Linked DNA regions of Paludisphaera rhizosphaerae. The protein of the gene in region 1 binds, or shares a complex with, the protein of each later gene. Links are inferred from orthologs where the notes say so. Each region holds a gene or a part of one and is shown on either strand. Other genes may lie near its edges.

Evidence for each region.
Region 2: the proteins of tsaE (region 1) and tsaD are in contact, whole or in part, in a crystal structure (PDB 6N9A), measured with the Thermotoga maritima proteins. The link is inferred for Paludisphaera rhizosphaerae from one-to-one orthologs. Residues at the interface, in WP_004082108.1 of Thermotoga maritima: Leu37, Gly38, Lys46, Lys57, Val59, Lys60, Ser61, Thr63, Phe64, Thr65, Leu66, Met67, Val69, Pro71, Tyr82, Arg83, Leu84, Asp86, Asp88, Phe89, Asp93, Ile128, Asp130, Glu131, Arg134; in WP_004082750.1 of Thermotoga maritima: Cys10, Asp11, Arg49, His50, Leu82, Gly84, Gly135, Gly136, Glu154, Thr155, Leu156, Asp157, Asp158, Ser159, Glu162, Asp165, Lys166, Arg169, Leu170, Tyr175, Lys213, Thr214, Leu217, Tyr218, Gln221, Arg222, Asn324.

The regions. Positions count from the first base shown.
Region 1 is NZ_JAALCR010000002.1:76,828-83,476, reverse strand. The notes cover bases 3,650-6,649. They hold tsaE (tRNA (adenosine(37)-N6)-threonylcarbamoyltransferase complex ATPase subunit type 1 TsaE), read right to left. Parts: upstream 5,396-6,649; coding sequence 4,904-5,395; downstream 3,650-4,903. Other genes in these bases: G5C50_RS02915 (glycerate kinase family protein), read right to left, coding at 6,347-6,649; thiL (thiamine-phosphate kinase), read right to left, coding at 5,392-6,354; G5C50_RS02930 (BaiN/RdsA family NAD(P)/FAD-dependent oxidoreductase), read right to left, coding at 3,650-4,059. Also shown: G5C50_RS02945 (MlaE family ABC transporter permease), read left to right, coding at 1-774; G5C50_RS02940 (ABC transporter ATP-binding protein), read left to right, coding at 786-1,589; G5C50_RS02935 (MlaD family protein), read left to right, coding at 1,624-2,730; more of G5C50_RS02930, read right to left, coding at 2,734-3,649. UniProt on the Escherichia coli protein: Required for the formation of a threonylcarbamoyl group on adenosine at position 37 (t(6)A37) in tRNAs that read codons beginning with adenine.
Region 2 is NZ_JAALCR010000030.1:5,319-11,966, reverse strand. Bases 1,825-4,823 are described here. They hold tsaD (tRNA (adenosine(37)-N6)-threonylcarbamoyltransferase complex transferase subunit TsaD), read left to right. Parts: upstream 1,825-2,797; coding sequence 2,798-3,850; downstream 3,851-4,823. Other genes in these bases: G5C50_RS26635 (HAD-IA family hydrolase), read left to right, coding at 4,235-4,823; G5C50_RS26640 (hypothetical protein), read right to left, coding at 3,861-4,046; G5C50_RS26650 (S41 family peptidase), read left to right, coding at 1,825-2,801. In the rest of the region: G5C50_RS26655 (thioredoxin domain-containing protein), read left to right, coding at 1-1,207; more of G5C50_RS26650, read left to right, coding at 1,311-1,824; more of G5C50_RS26635, read left to right, coding at 4,824-4,951; lpxD (UDP-3-O-(3-hydroxymyristoyl)glucosamine N-acyltransferase), read left to right, coding at 5,213-6,334; G5C50_RS26625 (LpxI family protein), read left to right, coding at 6,350-6,648.

The DNA.
Region 1 (6,649 bases):
GACAAGGTCGCCGAGGTCGGCGACGTCGCCTCCTTCTCGTTCAAAACTCTCAGTTGGGTCGCCCGGCGTCGTCCGCGATGGTCGGTGATGGTGCCGATCTTCTACGCCGTGGGTGTTCAGAGCGTCTCGGTCGTCGCGATCACCGGCACCTTCATCGGCATGGTGCTGGCCGTCCAGGCTTACGACCAGTTCAAGCTGATGGGCCTCGCGACGAAGATGGGCTCGGTAATCAACAGCTCCCTCGTCAAGGAGTTGGGGCCGGTGCTCGCGGCGACGATGCTCGCCGGCCGCGTCGGATCGTCGATGTCCGCCGAGTTGGGGACCATGAGGGTCACCGAACAGATCGACGCTCTTCGAGCGTTGGGGACCGACCCGATCTACTACCTGGTGACGCCCCGATTCCTGGCCTGTCTCCTGCTGATCCCGCTGCTGACGCTCATGGCCGACTTCATGGGGGTCATCGGAGGAGCGGCGATCTGCACCCAGGTCATGGGGGTTGATTCGTTCGCCTACTGGGCGAATTCGCGAGCCTTCGTCGAGGGTCTGGACATCCTCTGCGGCGTCCTGAAGAGCTTCTTCTTCGGGGCGGCGATCGCGCTGATCAGTTGTCATCGCGGCTTCAACTCCAGCGCTGGGGCCGAGGGAGTGGGCAAGGCCGCGACCGAGGCCTTCGTCTTCTCGTTCATGGCGATCCTCTTCCTGGACTTCGTCCTCGGCCTGGCCTGGAATACCGCCTACCGTTCGATCTGGCCGCAAAGTACGGGACTGCTATGAGCGAGCCGGGAATGGACCTGATCGAATTCCAGGACGTCTCCATCCAGTTCCGCCATCAGCGCGTTCTGCGAGGTCTGAACCTGACGATCCGCCGGGGCGAAACGGTCTGCGTCATCGGCGAGAGCGGCTGCGGCAAGACGGTCCTTCTGAAGCTCATCATCGGGCTGCTCAAGCCCACCAGCGGTCGGATCCTCTTTGAGGGCCGCGACGTGGCCGCAATGACTCCGGGAGAGCTGGTCAAGCTTCGGCTCCGCTTCGGCTTCCTCTTCCAGATGGCGGCCCTCTTCGACAGCCTCAGCGTCTACGACAACGTCGCGTTCGGCCTCCGCGAGCACTCCGTCTGCGGCGAGGACGAGGTCGCCAAGATCGTGGCCGAGCGGCTGCAGGACGTCGGACTTCCCCAGGGCCTCGAACGCAAGAAGCCTGCCGAGCTTTCCGGCGGCCAGCGCAAGCGCGTGGGCCTCGCCCGGGCGCTGGCCCTGGATCCCGAGGTCATGCTCTACGACGAGCCGACGACGGGCCTGGACCCGATCATGACCGACGTCATCAACGAGCTGATCCTCCAGACCCAGGGGGGCGGCCACAAGACGGGGATCATCGTCACCCATGAGATGCGCACGGTGACCAAGGTCGCCGACCGCGTCGTGATGTTCTTTCCGCTCGCTCGGCTGGGTCGGGGCGAGCCGCAGTTGATCTACGACGGCCCTCCCCAGGGTTTGGAGGACGCCCCCGACTCGCGCGTCCGCCAGTTCGTTCGCGGCGAGGCCGGAGAGCGGCTCCGCGAATTGGCGGCCCAGAATCGAGCGGAGAGCTGAGAGCCGAGGCGCCGAGAAGGATTCGAGGTTGCTCATGAACGAACGCGTCATGCAGTTTCGGCTCGGGATGTTCGTCATCGTGGCGGGCCTCGTCTTGACCATGCTCGTCGTCTGGTTCGGCGAATCTCCCCAACTCCTCCGCGAACGCGGATACATCCGCGTCCACTACTCGGAGGCCCCCGGCGTGCAGCAGGGAGTGGCCGTCCGCAAGAGCGGCATTCGGGTCGGCGAGGTCGTCGACATCGTCTTCGACGACCGACCGAACCAGCCCGACGGCGTCCTGGTCACCCTGGCTCTGGAAAGCCAGTACAAGATCCGCAAGGGATCGATCCCCAAGCTGACGCGCTCGCTCATCGGCGACGTCACGGTCGACCTCCTTCCCGGCGAAGGCGAAGGCCTGCTGGAGACCAGTTCTTCCCCCACCGACGCGCCGATCATCGAGGGCGAAGTCGCCACCGATCCCTCGAAGGCGCTCCAGGCCGCGACCCGCGTCTTCGAGAACGCCGGCGACACCCTGAAAACGATCCAGGAAGCCGCCGCCGGGCTCTCCAAGCTCTCGGCCAGCGCCGGCAAGCTTGACGGGTTCCTCGACACCTGGAGCACCACCGGCAAGGATCTGTCGACGGCCTCTGTCGGCATCCGCAGCTTCATCGACGAGAACCAGGCCGGCGTGAAGAAGACGCTGAAGAACATCCAGGAGGTCTCCGACAGCCTCAACAGCACCCTCGACGCGCCGACGCAGGACGCGCTCAAAACGGCGATCGCCAAGCTCTCAACCGCCTCCGGACGCCTCGACGGCGCGCTCGCCGACGCCTCCCCCTTGATGAAGGACCTGGGCTCGGCCGTTGATCGGACGCCGACGACCGACCTCGGCCAGACGATCCGCCGAATCAACCGGATCGCCTCCGACATGGAGTTGCTCTCGAACGCCCTGCGCAACAAGCAAGGAGGGCTGAACACGGCGGGCTCGCTCCAGCGACTGCTGACGCAGGGGGACCTGTACGAGAACCTCAACACGATGGCCGTCTCCGCGAATCAGGCCCTGGCCCAACTCCGCCTGGCGCTTGTCTCGTTCCGCGAGTTCGCCGACAAGGTCTCGCGCAATCCGGGGGCCATCGCCAAGGGCGCCTTGCAACCCTGAGCCTTACGTCAGGCCCTTCGCCGCCGACTCCCCCGCCAGCCAGCCCGTGCTCCACGCGGCCTGGAAGTTGTAGCCCCCGATCCAGCCGTCGACGTCGAGGACCTCACCCGCCAGGAACAGCCCGGGCGCGATCCGACTCTCCATCGTCCTCCCGTCGACCTCCGCCAGTTCGACGCCCCCCGCCGTCACCTCGGCCTTCTCGTAACCCAACGTGCCGACGACGGGCATCGCCAGCCCCTTCAACGCTGAGGCGAGCCGTAGCCGCTCGTCCCGTGAAAGGTCCGGCCCCGTTCGTGACCGAGGGATCCCGCACTCGTCCAGGATGCACTCCGCCAGCCGATGCGGGAGATCCGCCGAAAGGATCGACGCGACGGCCGACTTTCCTTTCCGAGCCCCGGCCTGAAGGCGTCGATCGATTTCCTCACGGGCGACGTCGGGAAAGAAGTCGATCCGAAGCTCGCGCCGATCGCCAGCGTCGGCCGCCGCCTCCCGGCTCACGTCCATGACCGCCGGCCCGCTCAAACCGGCGTGGGTGAAGAGGATCGCCTCGCGACGCTCCAGCAGCTTGCTCCCAGACGAATCGTGAACCGAGACCACGACGTCCGGCAGGCTGATGCCGCGAAGCTCCGTCGCCCACGCGGTTCCGACTTTCAAAGGGACGAGAGCCGGGCGCGGCGGAACGATCGTATGTCCGAACGCCTGGGCGATCGCGTAGCCGTCCCCCGTCGTGCCGCAACCGGGATACGATCGGCCGCCGATGGCCAGGATCACCCGCCCCGCGATCAGCGCCCCAGTTGGCGGCTCGATTCGGAACCCGTCATCGACTCGCTCCAGTCTCTGGACGGGACTGAGATATCGGACCTCAGCCCCCGAGCGCTCCAACCGCCTCATCAACGCTGCCAGAACGTCGACGGCCCTGTCCGATGCCGGGAAGATCTTGCCGTTAGCCTCGACCTTCAGCGGGACTCCCTCCTCCTCGAACATGGCGACGGTCCGGTCGACGTCGAACTTTCTTAGGGCCGGACCGAGGAACGCGCCCGCCGCGGGGCTGAAGGCGGCCTGGATCCTCCGAACGTCGCCGCGTTTGGCGACGTCGATCGCCGGGTCGACGGGACCAGTGATCCGGCCTCGGTTGTACAGCCCGCCGACGTTGGTCACGTTGCAACGCGTGCCGCCGGACATCAGGATCTTCACGCCGGGTTTGCGGTTCTTCTCCAGGAGAACCACGCGAGCCCCACACTCCGCGGCCCGCGCTGCGGCCATCAAGCCGGCGGCCCCCGCGCCGAGGACGGCCACGTCATACCGAAGGGGGTCGGCCTCAAGCGACATCGCAGGGGCTCCCCGAGAGGCACTCCGGCCGAGATTCGCGTTCGACGCAGGTTCCGCGAAAGGAAGCCGGCGATTGGGTTCGTTCCGCCGCGACATTAATCCAGGCCGATCGCCGCAAGCCTTTTAACAATTGAGTGTAAGAGCCGAATCCACCCCTTCGCCGATTGGGTTCGCTCGTCCACTTTTTGACCACGACTCGCCGATCGGCAAGGAAAGCGGAGAGGGCCTGAGCGCCATGGCTTCGCTTGCCTGGCACTGCGATCGGCGAAGGCTGTGGAAACGCCTCAGACCGGTGGCTGAGGTCGACTCGCATCCCGAAGCGGGCCACTCCTCCCTCAACACCACCGACGGAAAACGAATCTGGGTGCCATCGCCACGCCAGCGTGGCGATGGCACTCGTTTCCAGTCGGTCATCCTGAAATGGCCTTTGGTGGGTTCTGGTGGTGGCGAGTGAGAAGCGTTCAGATCGAACGAGAGCCGCATCTCTGTGGCGATGCTGGGGCTCTCGCCCAAGCGGGTTCGTTTGCGAGTCCCAACGCCCGCCCCGGTTCGTCGCAATTAAATATTCTAACATGACTTAGACTTCGGATTCCGCGAATCGAGCTTGGGTTCGTTCGACAGCTTCGCAGGGGCTTTTCATTCATCCTAGCCTTCGTTCCGCAGCAATCGGCAAGGCTGGCGTGAGAAGCTTCCACGTCGCGGACGATCGCAATCCACGACGTCGCCGAGGAGAGTTCCCGCGCCTCAGATAACTAGGGTTTCTATTCTCGCATTCTGTGCGATGAATCGGGGATGCTGAACGCGCTCCCGGACTGATTCCGCCGATTCTTCCGGTGACGACAGCCTAATGCGGAGCGGCTTCAAGAAGAGCGGCCAGTCGTTCCCTGACGCTCGGAGGAGCGGTGATTCGCACGGTTCTGCGGGTTGGATCGACGGCCTGAAGGGTGATCCACCAGGCGTCGGGGGGGAGCGAGTCGGGGACGCGGTCGGCCCACTCGACGAGACAGACCCCCCCGGCCGACCAGTAGTCGGCCGGCCCGAGATCCTCGAAGGCGGCGGGGGAGGGGAGGCGGTAGACGTCGAAGTGGTAGACGGGCATCGTCCCCTCGTACTCGTGAATCAGGACGAAGGTCGGACTGGCGATGGCGTCGGGGTCGACCTCGAGCGCCTCGGCGAGTGCCCGGACGAGCCGCGTTTTCCCGGCTCCCAGGTTTCCCACCAGGCCGATCACCACGCCTGGGCTCACCACGTCGGCCAGAGCACGGCCGAGCGTTTCGGTGTCGGCCTCGTCGTTGAGGTCGATCCCCAGGTGGTCGTCGCCATTGCGAATGTTCATCGGACGTCGGCCTCCCGGAAGTGGTCGAAGCCCCGGGGCTCGACTGACGAAACACGGCCGTCGACCGATCTGAGGCGGACGCCAGGCTCGCGCGTGATGACGCCCAGGCGATGCAGCGTCAAACCCTGGGGCGGACTCGTCGACAGACGGTCGGCCGTTTCGGGAGGGACGGTGAAGCAAAGCTCGAAGTCCTCGCCGTCGTTCAACGCGTGAAGAAGCGGCGGAGCGCCGTCCTCGTGTGCCATGTCGACGGCGTCGGCATGAATCGGTACGGCCGATTCGTCAAGGACCGCTCCCAGGCCTCCGCTCTCTTCAAGGATGTGCCCAAGGTCTGAGGAGAGGCCGTCGGACAGGTCGATCATGGCGTGGATCGGGCCCGCCTTGAGCAAGGCCCCAGCTTCGTCCACGCGCGGCTCGGGACGCAGGTGGCGCCCTCGGAAAAGGCTGCCACCGAGCGGACCCGTGACGAAGACGACGTCGCCGACCTTCGCCCCGGACCGCCTCGCCGGTTCCAGATGCGAGGTCTCCCCCAACAGGGTGACGCATACGACGAGCGGGCCGTCCCAGGCGTTGGTGTCGCCGCCGATGATGTGGACCGAGAACCGGTCGGCCATGCGACGGAGCCCCGCGTCCAACCCTCGGGCGATCGCCACGGTGTCACGCCTCGGCAACGCGACGGCGACCGTCGCAAAGCGGGGAGTCGCGGCCATCGCGGCGACGTCGGAGATGTTCACTCCCATCGCCTTGTAACCGGCCGCCTCCGGTCCGTCGCGGTCGAGGATGAAGTGGCGGCCGTCCATCAACATATCCGTGGTCACGACCGTATAGGGATCGCGAAAACGGACCGTTGCACAGTCGTCGCCGATGTCGGCGACGACGCCTTGCTCGGCGGTGAGCGGAGAGCGTCGCGAGCGGATCCAGTCGATCAGACCGAACTCGCCGAGGGGTTGGTCACTCACAACCGGCGCTCCTCCGGGAAGCTGCCCGCGCACCGGCGAGGAAGCCGCGCGCCACTTGCTCGGCCGCCGCCCCGAGCAACTCCGAGGCACGGGCCATCGCGTCGTCGAGATCCATCGGCCCGGGAAGGATCGGGAAGTAGGCGGTCAGCCCAGCGTCCAGGCATTCCGCCGCCCCTTCGCCGATCGAGCCGACCAGGGCGAAGCAGGGAACGCCATGCCGCCTGGCCACGCGCGCGACGCCCACCGCCGTCTTGCCGAAGGCGCTCTGAGCGTCGAGCGAGCCCTCGCCGGTCAG
Region 2 (6,648 bases), on another replicon or contig:
ACCCTCGTTCGCTCGGACCGCGCGAGAGACCCTCGGCTACATCCTGGACCGGATGACCGAACCCGAGGGCCCCTTCGACTCGACCGAGGACGCCGACAGCGAGGGCGAGGAAGGCAAGTACTACGTCTGGTCTCTGGGCGAGGTCTTGCAGGTGCTGGGCCCCGACAAGGGGCGGAACTTCGCCCTGACCTACGATGTCTCGGCCCCGGGGAACTGGGAGCGGAAGAACATCCTCAACCTGCCGAAGCCCATCGCCGAAGCTGCGAAGGCGCTCGGCCGCGATCCCGAGGAGTTGGAAGCCGAACTGGCCGAATCCCGCGCTGCGCTGCTGGCAGTCCGGGATCGTCGCGTGCCGCCGGCCAAGGATACGAAGGTGCTCGTCTCCTGGAACGGCCTGGCGATCGCCGCGCTGGCGCAGGCGGGCCGGGCGCTGGCCGAGCCTCGGTTCCTGGAGGCCGCCGAGAGGGCCGCGAGTTTCCTGCTCGACCGGCTCCGCGCGGACGACGGCCGACTGTTGCACACTTATAAGGATGGAGTCGCCAAGCTTAACGGCTATCTCGATGACTACGCATGCCTGATCGACGGCCTGACCCGGCTCTACGAGGCGACCGGAACCCCGCAATGGATCGCCGGGGCGATTGAGTTGGCTGACGTCCTGATCGCCGAGTTCTGGGACGCCGACCGCGGCGGCTTCTTCTTCACCGGTGCGAGCCATGAAGTCCTCTTGACCCGTCAAAAGGACCTCTTCGACGACGCCACCCCATCCGGCAACGGCATGGCGGCCACCGCCCTGCTCCGCCTGGCCGCTCTCACCGGCCGCGAGGACTTCGAGCGAACCGGTCGCGAGGCCGTCGAGGCCGCCGCGACGGTCCTCGAATCGGCCCCCGCCGCCGGCGGCCAGACCCTGATCGCCCTCGACTTCCTGCTGGCCCCGACCCGGGAACTGGCCGTCGTCGCCGGCGACTCCCGTGCCGACTTCGACGCCGTCCTGGACACGGCCTACCTCCGGCTCCTCCCCCACGCCGTCGTCGCCCCGGCCCCCGTCGAGGATCGCGAGGCCCTCGCCCATCTGATCCCTCTTCTGAAGGACCGCCCGCCGATCGGCGACCGCGTCACGCTCTACGACTGCCGGAACCATACCTGCCTTGCGCCGGTGTCGGGGGTGGCGGACGTGGTCGCAGCGTTGGCCGGGCCGAATCTTGGGTGAGCTTGCCCCTTTCCCTGAACGTCGACTAGACTTGCTTTGGAGAACCGCCCGATCCGGGTGCGGGTCGGGGGCGGTGCGGAGCGACAACATGGGAGGCTCGCCAATGTTGGGACGGAGACGGATCTACATGGCCCTGGCCGCCGCGGCTCTTCTCAGCTCCCTGGGCTGGTGGGCCGGCGCGTCGTCACACGCCGACAAGCCCAAGGACGAGATGCTCGAACTCTACGGCCTCTTCGTCGACGCCGTGGAGAAGGTCGAGGCCAACTACGTCCGCCCCGTCAACCGCAAGGAGCTGCTGGAAAGCGCCCTCGAAGGGATGCTCCAGCACCTGGACCAGCACTCGTCCTACATCAACATGGGCGAGTGGCAGCAGTTCCGGAAGCAGATCGAGGGCAAGTTCGGCGGCATCGGCATTCAGGTCGGGATCGACGACGAGACCGGCCGGCTGCGGGTCATTTCGCCGATGGTCGGCACCCCGGCCTACGAGGCTGGCATCATGGCCGGCGACCTGATCCTGGAGATCGACGGCCACTCGACCGAGGGGATGACTTCGGACAAGGCCGTGGAGACCCTCACCGGCCGCCCCGGCACCGACGTCCAGTTGAACGTCCTGCATGAGGGGGCCGAACAACCGACCCCGATCAAGCTCACCCGCGCCGTGATCGAGGTCCCCAGCGTCCTCGGCGAGCATCGCCAGAAGGACGGCTCGTGGGACTTCATGCTCGATAAGGACAAGAAGATCGGCTACATCCGGATCACCAACTTCATCCAGTCGACCGGCGAGGACGTCCGCAAGGCCCTCGACACGCTGAAGGAAGAGGGAGTGAAGGCCCTGGTCCTCGACCTGCGCGACAACCCGGGCGGCTTGCTGACGGCCGCGGTCGAGGTCTCCGACCTGTTCCTGGACCACGGCGCCATCGTCAGCACCAAGGGACGGAACACGATCCCCAAGTCCTATGAAGCCCAGCACGACAGCCCCTACGAGGAGCTGCCCATGGTCGTGCTGGTCAACCAGAACTCGGCGTCGGCCTCGGAGATCGTCTCGGCCGCGTTGCAGGACCACAAGCGGGCGACGGTCGTCGGCCACCGTTCCTACGGCAAGGGCTCGGTCCAGAACATCCTGGAGCTGGAAGACGGCAACAGCGTCCTCAAGCTGACGGTCGCGAGTTACCATCGCCCCTCCGGTGAGAACATCCACCGGTTCCGCGACGCCAAGACCACCGACAAGTGGGGCGTCTCGCCCGACCCGGACATGGAGGTGAAGCTCACCCCCCGCGAGTACCGCGACTGGTTCATCGCCCGTCGCGCCCGCGACCTGCCGGCCCTGGCCAAGCTCAACGCCCCCAAGAAGCCCGTCGAGGCCCAGTCCGACGCGGCCAAGGCGCAGGAGAACAAGGAAAAGGTTGAGACCAAGGACGTCCCCAAGGACGACAAGCCCGCGGCTGACCCGACCAAGCCCGAGCCCCCCAAGGTCGTCGCCCCTCCCGACGCCGCCCCGCCGTTCGTGGACAAGGTCATGAACAAGGCGCTGGAAGTCCTCAAGAAGAAGCTCGAAGCTCCGGCCGCTCCCGCCGAGGAGAAGAAGGCCGCGTGATTCTGCTGGCGATTGAGACGACCTGCGACGAGACCGGCGCGGCGGTGCTGGAAGGGACCGAACCCCTCAGGGGATCGGTCCCGCGCATCCTGTCGAGCGTGGTCTCCTCGCAGGTCGGCCTGCATCGACGGTTCGGCGGCGTGGTTCCCGAGATCGCCTCTCGGGCCCACGTTCGCGAGGTCGTCCCCATGATCGACGAGGCCCTGAAGCGGGCGGGTCTCGGGCTGAGGGATGTGGACGCGATCGCCGTGGCGACGCGCCCTGGCCTCGTCGGCGCCTTGGTGGTCGGCTTGACGGCGGCCAAGTCGCTGGCCCTGGCGCTGGACGTCCCGCTCATTGCGGTCGACCACCTGGAAGGGCATCTCTACGCCTGCCAGCTCGCCCACCCGGATCGAGAGGTCTACCCCTGCGTCGGGCTGGTCGTCTCCGGCGGTCATTCGAGCCTCTACGCCTGTCGAGGCCCGCTCGACTGCGAACTGCTCGGCGGCACGATCGACGACGCGGCCGGCGAGGCCTTTGACAAGGTCGCCAGCCTCCTCGGCCTGGGCTACCCCGGCGGGCCTGAGATCGAACGGGCCGCGAAGTCGGGGAACCCCAAGGCCTTCCGCTTCCCTCGGTCCTTCCTCCGCGAGCCCCGGCTGGCGTTCAGCTTCTCGGGCCTGAAGACGGCCGTTCTGTACGCGCTTCGGGGACAGAACGAGGAGAAGGGGGCTGTCGAGCCGTCCCCGCAACTGACGGCCGACCTCGCCGCCAGCTTCCAGGAAGCGGTGGTCGACGTTCTGGTCGCCAAGGCGCAACAGGCCCTGGAGCAGACCGGCCTGAAGCGGCTGGGCGTGGGCGGGGGCGTGGCGGCCAACGGGCGGTTTCGCGACAAGCTCACCGCGGCGATGGACGCGATGGGGGTGGAGTTGTTCATCCCCCCCCTCTCCCTCTGCACCGACAACGCCGCCATGGCCGGCGTCGCCCTGCTCAAGCTGGCCGCCGGGCAGGTCGCCGACCTGGACGTTGACGTCGCGGCGGGGCTCGTCCGCCCGAAGCGTCAGGCCTGATCGATCCTGATCACGAGGGAGGCCGACGGCCCGGATCGGTGTTCCGGCCGGGCGTGTGCATCCCCCTGTAAGCGTTCTGCTGCTGGTCGAGCGTCCGGCGGCGGTCGAGCGCCTGAATCTGGCCGGGCGGGAGGGCCTGCGCCTGGAGATGAGGGCCCTGCCGAACCGGGCTCGGGGCGTGGTGAGGTGAACGCATGGCGGCCTCCGATGTTGATCGTGACGAGGAGCGGCCGAAATAAGACCGAAAACCGCCTTCCCCCGAAGCCTTGCGGGTCCGACAATGTTGACGCGGCTTGCCCAGTTTGTCGGGCCGGCCGGGTGGGGGCGACGGGCGAGACCTGATCGACCTCCGGGCCAATCCACGATGCCAGCCGATGGACGTCGATGAGCACGCAACCGAATTGGAGACGTATCCAGGGTATCGTCCTCGACGCGGTGGGGACTTTAATCAGGCCGACGCCTTCCGTCGCCGCGGCTTATACAGACGCCGCCGCACGCCAGGGGATCGAGCTGAACCCTGACGAGGTCCGAGGCCGGTTCAACGCGGCGTTCGGAGACGATTTGGTCCAGGGGGCGGACGGCGTCCTCTCGACCGACGAGTCTGTCGAACGCCGGCGCTGGCGGGCGATCGTTGGGCGGGTGCTTCCCGAGGTCCCGGAGCCGGATCGGGCGTTCGACGAACTTTGGGACCATTTCGGCCGTCCTGAATCGTGGAGCGTCTTCCCGGATTCGGTCCCGGCCGTCGAAGCCGTCCAAGAGGCCGGGATGCGGGTCTGCATCGGCTCGAACTTCGACTCCCGGTTGCACGCGGTCGTCGCCGGCCTGCCGGAGCTGGCGGAGGTCGTCGAGCTGATCGTCGTCTCGTCGGAAGTCGGCTATCGCAAACCCCATGGGGCGTTCTTCCGTGCGGCCTGCGAGCGTCTCGGTTTGCCGCCGGAACGGGTGCTCTCGGTGGGGGACGACCTGGAGAACGACGTCCTGGGGGCTCGTCGGGCGGGGCTCTCGGCGCTCCACCTGACTCGCCGCGGCGAACATCCCGCTGACCCGGCCAACATCCCCGACCTCTCCGCCCTGGCGATCTTGCGGGGGGCGGAAGCCTGAAGTTCGGGGCGGTTCCTGGACGATGGACGAGAGAGAGAATCGCGGCGGTCCCGACGCGGTTCGACCGGGAATCGACTCGGCTTGCCTGTCGGGGCGAGTTGGTTTAGATTCCCGCACGGCCGGGAAGGCCGAATACGGATCGGGACGGCACGCAGGTCCCACGGAAACGGATTTCCAGAGACCGGACAGCCCCTCGCTCGACTCCCCAGATTCGTCCCCCGGTGCCTGGTCTGCTCCTTTCAGGGAAGAAAGGAATCGCCAGTGGTCGCAACGGTCGAACAGCTCGCGGCCTTGGTCAGCGGACGCCTTGTCGGCGACGGCAAGGTCGCCATCCGCTCGGCCCGGCCCGTGGACGAGGCGGGGCCCGGCGACATCACGTTCATTGAGAACGAGCGCTACGCCAAGCTGCTGCGAACCTCGCCGGCTTCGGCGGCGATCGTCGGCCCCCACTTCCGCAATCGGCGACCGCCGATGAAGGAAGACCTGGCGGTCATCGAGGTGGACGACCCGATCGCCGCGTTCATCGCCGTCCGCGCCCATCTGTCGGGCGGGACCAAGGTCCGTTGGACCGGCGTGCATCCGCAGGCCTGGGTGGCTCCCACCGCCAAGATCGGCCGCGACGCCGCCATCTATCCGTTCGCCTACATCGGCGACGAGGCCGAGATCGGCGAGGGCGCGACCATCCACCCCGGGGCCGTGATCGGCGACCGCGCCAAGGTCGGCCGCAACTGCGTCGTCCACCCCAACGCCGTGCTCTACGCGGAGGTCGTCCTGGAGGACCGGGTCGAGGTCCACGCCGGCGCCGTCCTGGGCGCCGACGGCTTCGGCTACCGCCAGGCCGACGGCAAGCACGTCAAGGTCCCGCACACCGGGCGGCTGGAGGTCGGCTCCGACGTCGAGATCGGCGCGAACACCACGATCGACCGGGGGACCTTCGAGGCGACCCGAATCGGCGAGGGGACCAAGATCGACAACCTGGTCATGATCGCCCACAACAACCAGATCGGCCGCCACAACCTGCTCTGCTCGCAGGTGGGGATCGCCGGCAGTTGCAAGACGGGCGACTACGTGGTCATGGCCGGTCAGGCCGGGATCAAGGACAAGACGGTCATCGGCGACGGCGTGGTGGTCGGCGCCCAGGCGGGCGTCCACCGCAACATCCCCAGCGGCCAGCAGGTGCTCGGCTCGCCGGCGATCCCCGTCCGAGAACAGCGCCGGCTGTTCCAGATGATCGCCCGGCTCCCCGACATGCACAAGCAGCTCCGCGAGCTGACCGCCCAGATCGAGGCCGTCTCGGCGCTCCTGCCGATGACCCCCAGCCACGACGGGACCGTCGGCTTCAGCGAGGGCGACGACGAGAACGCCGATCCGACTGGTTTCTGACGAGGGAGACAGGACGTGCCTTCCCTGCAAGACGCGACCCGAAGCCGCATGGGCCGCTTTCGCCGGGCCGCCGCGCCCCCCGCGGAGCGGACCATCGGCCTGCTCGCCGGCAGCGGCCGGTTCCCGATCCTCTTCGCCGAGGCCGCCCGCCGTCAGGGCTTCGCGGTCGCCTGTGTGGGGATCCAGTACGAGGCTTCCGAGGAACTCCGCGACATCTGCTCCACCTTCGACGTCGTGGGCGTCGCCAAGATGGGGCGGATGATTCGGACCTTCCGCCGCCGGGGCGCCGCCGAGATCGTCATGGCGGGCAAGGT